Regions from separate parts of the Gottfriedia sp. S16(2024) genome, predicted to be linked through region 2. Evidence: predicted binding sites of a transcription regulator. Region 2 holds the regulator's gene; the other holds the start of a gene.
The links. The regulator Rex, encoded in region 2, represses fermentation and respiration genes when NADH is low (regulators of the CRP and FNR family bind a similar motif). The targets are predictions, from matches to a motif close to TTGTGAAATATTTCACAA.
Positions count from the first base shown of each region.

Region 1: AB1282_RS06850 (AtpZ/AtpI family protein) is a predicted target of Rex. The motif match lies at 1,997-2,014, and genes of this name have one in related genera.

Region 1 covers NZ_JBFLUO010000001.1:1,450,840-1,454,058, reverse strand. Annotated here, with positions in the region: gene atpF (F0F1 ATP synthase subunit B) at 1-43, opposite strand, end outside; gene atpE (F0F1 ATP synthase subunit C) at 249-464, opposite strand; gene atpB (F0F1 ATP synthase subunit A) at 545-1,216, opposite strand; gene AB1282_RS06855 (ATP synthase subunit I) at 1,281-1,661, opposite strand; gene AB1282_RS06850 (AtpZ/AtpI family protein) at 1,666-1,890, opposite strand; gene AB1282_RS06845 (S8 family serine peptidase) at 2,153-3,219, opposite strand, start outside.
Region 2 covers NZ_JBFLUO010000001.1:993,977-997,195, forward strand. Annotated here, with positions in the region: gene AB1282_RS04555 (CPBP family intramembrane glutamic endopeptidase) at 80-751, shown strand; gene AB1282_RS04560 (redox-sensing transcriptional repressor Rex) at 792-1,418, opposite strand; gene AB1282_RS04565 (ABC-F family ATP-binding cassette domain-containing protein) at 1,580-3,219, shown strand, end outside.

The DNA of each region.
Region 1 (3,219 bases), 460 kb from region 2:
CTACATCGCCCCAAGGTATACCATGTCCGTTTGCTTCACCGATTACGAATAATGAACCGTTTAACACAAGCCTTCACTCCCTTCGAGGGTATCATTTAATAATTTTTCTTTTTTATAACATAGCCTAGGTCTCTTACCGACTTTAGCTTTACTTTCAAAATTCAATCTTTACAACAAAAGTGTCATAAAGGAATGGCGAAGTAAATGTGAACACAAACTTCGCCATTTTTTAACTACTTGTATAAATCTTACGCTTTACCAAATGCCATGAATGCGATAACTACCGCGATGATTGGAAGTGCCTCAACTAATGCAACCCCGATGAACATTAAAGTTTGAAGAGTTGAACGTAATTCTGGTTGACGAGCAACACCTTCTACTGTACGTGATACAATTAAACCGTTACCAATACCTGCACCTAGTGCACCTAAACCTATTGCGATTGCCGCTGCGATTAAAGCCATTTTAAATTTCCTCCTTCTTAATCATAAGAAATATATTTTTTTTTATAATTTTTATCTAACTACCAAATTCAATGAGCCGATTAATGCTCGTCCGCCACTTTATGTGACAAGTAAACCATTGTTAACATTACGAAGATAAACGCTTGGATTGAACCAACGAATACAGAGAATCCCTGCCATACGATCATTGGTATTGCCGCTGCGATTGTCCAAAGAATACCTCCGCCTGTGCTTGTTGCATAAGCATGTGTACCCATTGTTGCAAGTAAACCTAGTAAGATTTCCCCCGCATAAATGTTACCGTAAAGTCGAAGACCTAGCGTTAATGTGTTTGCTAATTCCTCAATAATTTTTAATGGGAATAAGAATGGCATTGGTTGGAAGAATGTTTTACCATACGCTCCAAAACCGCGCATCTTGATACCATAATAATGTGATAAACCAACTATAAAGATTGCTAATGATAAAGTAATGACTGGGTCTGATGTAGGTGATTTCCAAACTGAGTTTCCATCGAATGAGATATCGAATGGTAGACCTAACATATTTGAAACAAATATGTACATAAGTAATGTCACACCTAGTGTAAGGAAGCGACCACCAGTTTCCCAATCCATTGTACTGTTGATAATGCCTTTAACGAAATCTACAACCCACTCTAAAAAGTTTTGCTTTCCTGTTGGGCGTATTTGTAGACTTCTTGCGCATGTAACTGCGATGATAAAGACGATTACTGCAGCAATGGTAGTCATTAGAACATTTGTTAACGTAAAATCTAAACCAATAAATTTAAAACCATAAGTGCCGTGTTCCAATTTATTCACCTCTCTTCCTTGCAAAAGACGTTTGTTGTAATGCAAAATGTATCATAATGACAAGATGTCCTGTCATTAGTCCCGCAGTTAGTGCCGGTATGCTCACAAAATTTTCATACCGAAGCGCGATGACCATAGCTAGAGCCACCGCTGAAAGACAAATTACAGTACCTAAAGATCGAACTTTTTGTTGCTTTAAAACTCGGTCAAAGAAGGTATTTATCTTTCTGTGTAGAATCCATATACAATAAAAGCTAGTTACTGTTCCGAGAATATAGCCTGTGAATATTGTTTTATAGTCGGTAAATGCCCAACCCAAAACAGCTAAAGAAATGATATACAACATATCTCGTGTGAATCGTCTAAAATTATCTTTTTGCATGTAACTAGTCCCCTGGTGTGAATTGCTTAACTAATTTAAGCGTGCCGTAGATTCCAGTAAATAATCCTAACAGTAAAAAGATGATCATAAATACTGGTACTGGCCAATTAAAAAATGAATCAATCCATCTTCCTAGAAAGATGCCTATGAGAATAGAACCGACAAGCTGAGCTAGAATGGAAGACATGAGTGCCATTGCTTTAAGAGGATGTTGATTGTTGTTTTTCATACAAAATCCCTCCATGTCAATTGTCATTCTCCAAAAAATTGCCAAAAGTCTTATCATGGTTAATTCTACAACAAATATTTGCTAAAATCTCTAAACATTGAAAACGTTCACAAATTGTTCACAAAACGTTCAAAAAATTTTAATAACATAGTATTTACATACATTGAAAACCCTTTTAAACATTCATGTTAAGCATACAATATGTTACAAAAATGTGTCAATTACCTAAATTAAAAAACTATTAAAAATTACTTACCAATTTTTAGTCTTCTACATAAATTTTTGCGACATTTACGTAAGATTCCGTTGCACTTTCATACTGTTTACGTTTATAAAAAATCACAAATTTATAAATTCCACTTTTAGGAAAGTCTTTTAAAACTAGTTCTTTCTTGATAATCCCCCTTTTACTATTTTCCTGTTCATCAATCACACCTAACAAACGGAATGTTTCAGATTCAAAAACAGCGATTTTGTATTCCTCAACCTTACTTGGTAAATAAAGCTCATATTTATAGCGATTTTTACCTTTTACCCTTCCAAAGTGAAATCCCATTACTGACGGAAAGTTCGGTTCTCCTTGTAGTAATAAAAACGGCATTCTTAGATTTTCATCATCATTTGTACTAAACGTAATTGCCCCATCATAAAATCCATCTCTTAATACTTTCGTATCAACTGTTGCAGTAAGGCTAATTTTTTTGCTAGTGTTAGCTGGAATTGTAAAAGGCTTAGGTAATACCCATTGTATTCCAGTGGCTGGCTGATTATTTATTGCTGTAACTTGTTTTGGCATATTTGATTTATTAGATATTCTTACGACAAAATCTTTCTTAATTTGTAAATCGGTTTTTCTAGTTACTCCTAAAGATAAAGAAGTTGGAAATAATGTTGTCTCAGTCTCAAGTGCCTTTTCAATATCTAATCTTCCAGCACCTTGTTCGTACGCATGATACATCTTTTTATTATTCTTATATAATGGTGTTGCTGTATTGACTAGCACACTTTTTAAATCGTCCATACTCCAATCTGGGTGCAGTTGTCTTACAAGAGCAGCTGCTCCGGCAACATGTGGACTTGCCATACTCGTTCCTTGAAGCGCTAAATACCCACCCGGAATTGTACTTTTTATTTGTACACCTGGAGCTAATAAATCCGGCTTCATTTGCCAAGTACCTGTTACCGGCCCTCTAGAGCTGAAATCTGCAAGTATATCAACCTTCTTTTCATGGCCAGTCTTAGCTTCTACTTTACTTTTTTCAATGATTTTCTTAATTAATAAACCTTCTTTTCTTGAAATAGTCGCTGCTGGAACAGTAAATTTCCCTT
Region 2 (3,219 bases):
AAAGAAACGCGTAAAATAATGTACGTGTTGTTATAAACCTTTGAGTTATGAAAAATATCAACACAAAGGAGCTATCGTATTGAAAACTAGAGATTTGTGGATTTTATTAACGTATGTCGTTCTTCAGTATTCAGCGGTTATTGGGGTGCCCTATTTATTAAATAGTAACTTATACGTTGGAGTGGATCAGAAAACAGCTTCTCTTGAAGCGGTGGCATTATGGGGTTGTATTAGTTTCGTAACTGGGTTAATTATTATACTTATCTTATTACATAAGCCCATTTATGAAGGAATAAAGAATCTAAAAACTAATTATCGTACAATAATCAATTGGGTTATTTTAGGTTACTTCATAACAATGCTAACTCAAATTGTTTGTAATTTAATTTTAATTTATGTATTTGATTTACATAAAGGCTCAGAAAATACTCAGAATATCATAAACATTGCTAAGCTTAATCCAGCTTTTATTATCATCCCAAGTCTAGTTGCACCAATTTTAGAAGAGATTATTTTTCGTCGAATCATTTTTAAAAGACTTTATAATCGTTTACCATTTATTATTTCTGCAGGGATTAGTTCAGCGATTTTTTCGCTTATGCACGGAGACATACCCTTCTTCTTATCTTACTTTCTAATCGGTTTTGTATTTTGTTACCTGTATAAACGAACAAACTCAATTATGGTTCCAATCTTAACACATATGTTAATGAACTCTTTTGTCGTTTTTCAGCAGATCAATTTACATTAAAAACCCCCAAATTTTTGGGGGTTTTTATTTTAATATGAATTTATTGTTGTAAAAAATATGCCAATGTTTGCAGTTCAACTGCTAGGTCTATATGATGAATGCGAATATGTTCTGGTACACTAATTCGGGCAGGTGTGAAATTTAAAATTCCTCTAATATTTTTTCCATTTAATCGATCAGCTATTGATTGAGCCACAGGTGCAGGAACAGTTAATATAACGATTTGAATATCTTCATTCATAACGTCCTCTAGATTATCTAGATTATAAACGGGTACTCCACCTATTTCAGTACCAATTTTATTTGGATCAATATCAAATGCCATCTCAATTTTAGTATTATTATTTTTTATAAAATTATAGTGTAAGAATGCAGTTCCTAAATTACCAACACCAATTAATGCAACTTTCATAACTTCATGTTGGTTAAGCGCTTTCGAGAAAAAAGTTAATAAATAATTTACGTTATAGCCATAACCTTTTTTACCGAGTGCTCCAAAATAAGAAAAATCTCTTCTGATTGTAGCGGAATCTACCTTTACTGCTTCACTTAACTCTGCTGAAGAAACTCTTTGTTTACCTGATAAAGACAAATTCTTTATAAAACGGTAATATAAAGGTAGACGTTTAGCAGTAGCTTGTGGAATTTTAATTTGTTCCGAATCCATTTTTTAATCCCCCACTTACTGTAATTCTTTTTACTATGGTGTGTAATTTGACTTTATTTTAGTAATAAAGTACTTGTTCTAATGTAAAATATACACTATATTTAAGAATTTTGACAGTCTACAGTTACATAGATAAAAAATTTTGCAATGAGGTGTTATCCATGATTCTTTTACAAGTAAATAATGTCTCAAAGTATTTTGGTAGTGACATTATACTTTCAAATATAAAATTAGAAGTTCAAACGAGTGATCGAGTTGCCATTGTTGGACGTAATGGTGCTGGAAAATCTACATTACTGAAAATCATAGCAGGTGAAATATCCTATGATGGCGGTGAAATAAATAAACCTAAAGATGTTACTGTAGGCTACCTTGCCCAAAACACTGGTTTACAAAGCGATCAAACGATTTGGGAAGAATATTATTCTGTTTTCAATCATTTAGTAGAGATGCAAGACAATATGAGAAAATTAGAAGTTAAAATGACAAGAGAGGATGTTTATTCTAACCAAGCCGTTTATGACAAGGTTATGAATGAATATGATCATCTTCAATATACTTTCAAAGAAAACGGTGGTTACCAGTTTGAAGCAGATATTCGTTCAATTATTAGTGGTTTAGGTTTTAGTAATGAAGATTACGAAACAAAAATTTCTTCGTTAAGCGGCGGACAAAAGACAAGACTGGCATTAGGTAAGCTATTATTGACGAAGCCTGATTTGTTAATTCTGGATGAGCCTACTAACCATTTGGATATTGACACTCTTAGTTGGTTAGAGCGCTACTTACAGTCATATCCTGGTGCAGTATTAATCGTTTCCCACGATCGATATTTCCTTGATCAAGTTGTTAATATTGTTTATGAAATATCTAATCATAAGCATCAACGTTTTGTTGGTAATTATAGTAAGTATCTTGATCTAAAGGCAGCTCAATATGAACAAGAGTTAAAACAGTTCGAAAAACAACAAGAGGAAATCAATAAACTTGAAGATTTTGTGCAGCGTAATATTGCGCGTGCTTCAACTACAAAAAGAGCCCAAAGTCGAAGAAAACAATTAGATCGAATGGTACGATTAGACAAGCCACTTGGAGATGAATCTTCAGCTAATTTTTCATTTTCAATTGAAAAACAAAGCGGTAATGATGTGTTGTCTGTACAAGATTTATTTATTGGCTATGACCGGATCCCAACAATTGATCAGACAATGAAATTCGTACTAAATCGAGGCGATAGTGTCGCATTAGTCGGTCCAAATGGTGTTGGTAAATCGACATTACTTAAAACGATTATTGGAGACTTAGAAAAATTACAGGGAACGATTGATTTTGGGGCAAATGTTTCGGTTGGTTACTATGATCAAGAGCAAGCAAAACTAACTTCCAATAAGAGAGTATTAGACGAACTTTGGGATGATTATCCATTAAAGCCCGAACAAGAAATTCGGACAATATTAGGGAACTTTTTATTTTCTGGAGATGATGTAACTAAAAATGTTACCTCTTTAAGTGGTGGAGAAAAGGCAAGATTAGCATTGGCTAAACTTATGATGAAAAAAGCTAATTTTCTAATTCTTGATGAGCCTACTAACCACTTAGATTTAGATAGTAAAGAAGTATTAGAAAATGCTTTGTTAGATTACCCTGGAACAATTTTATTCGTTTCTCATGATCGTTACTTTATGAACAGATTATCCACAAAAACTTTTGAACTAGCAAAAGCAGGATTATCAATTTATTTGGGTGATTATGACTATTACCAATTTAAGAAAAACGAAGCATTCGAAAAAGAACAAGCAGA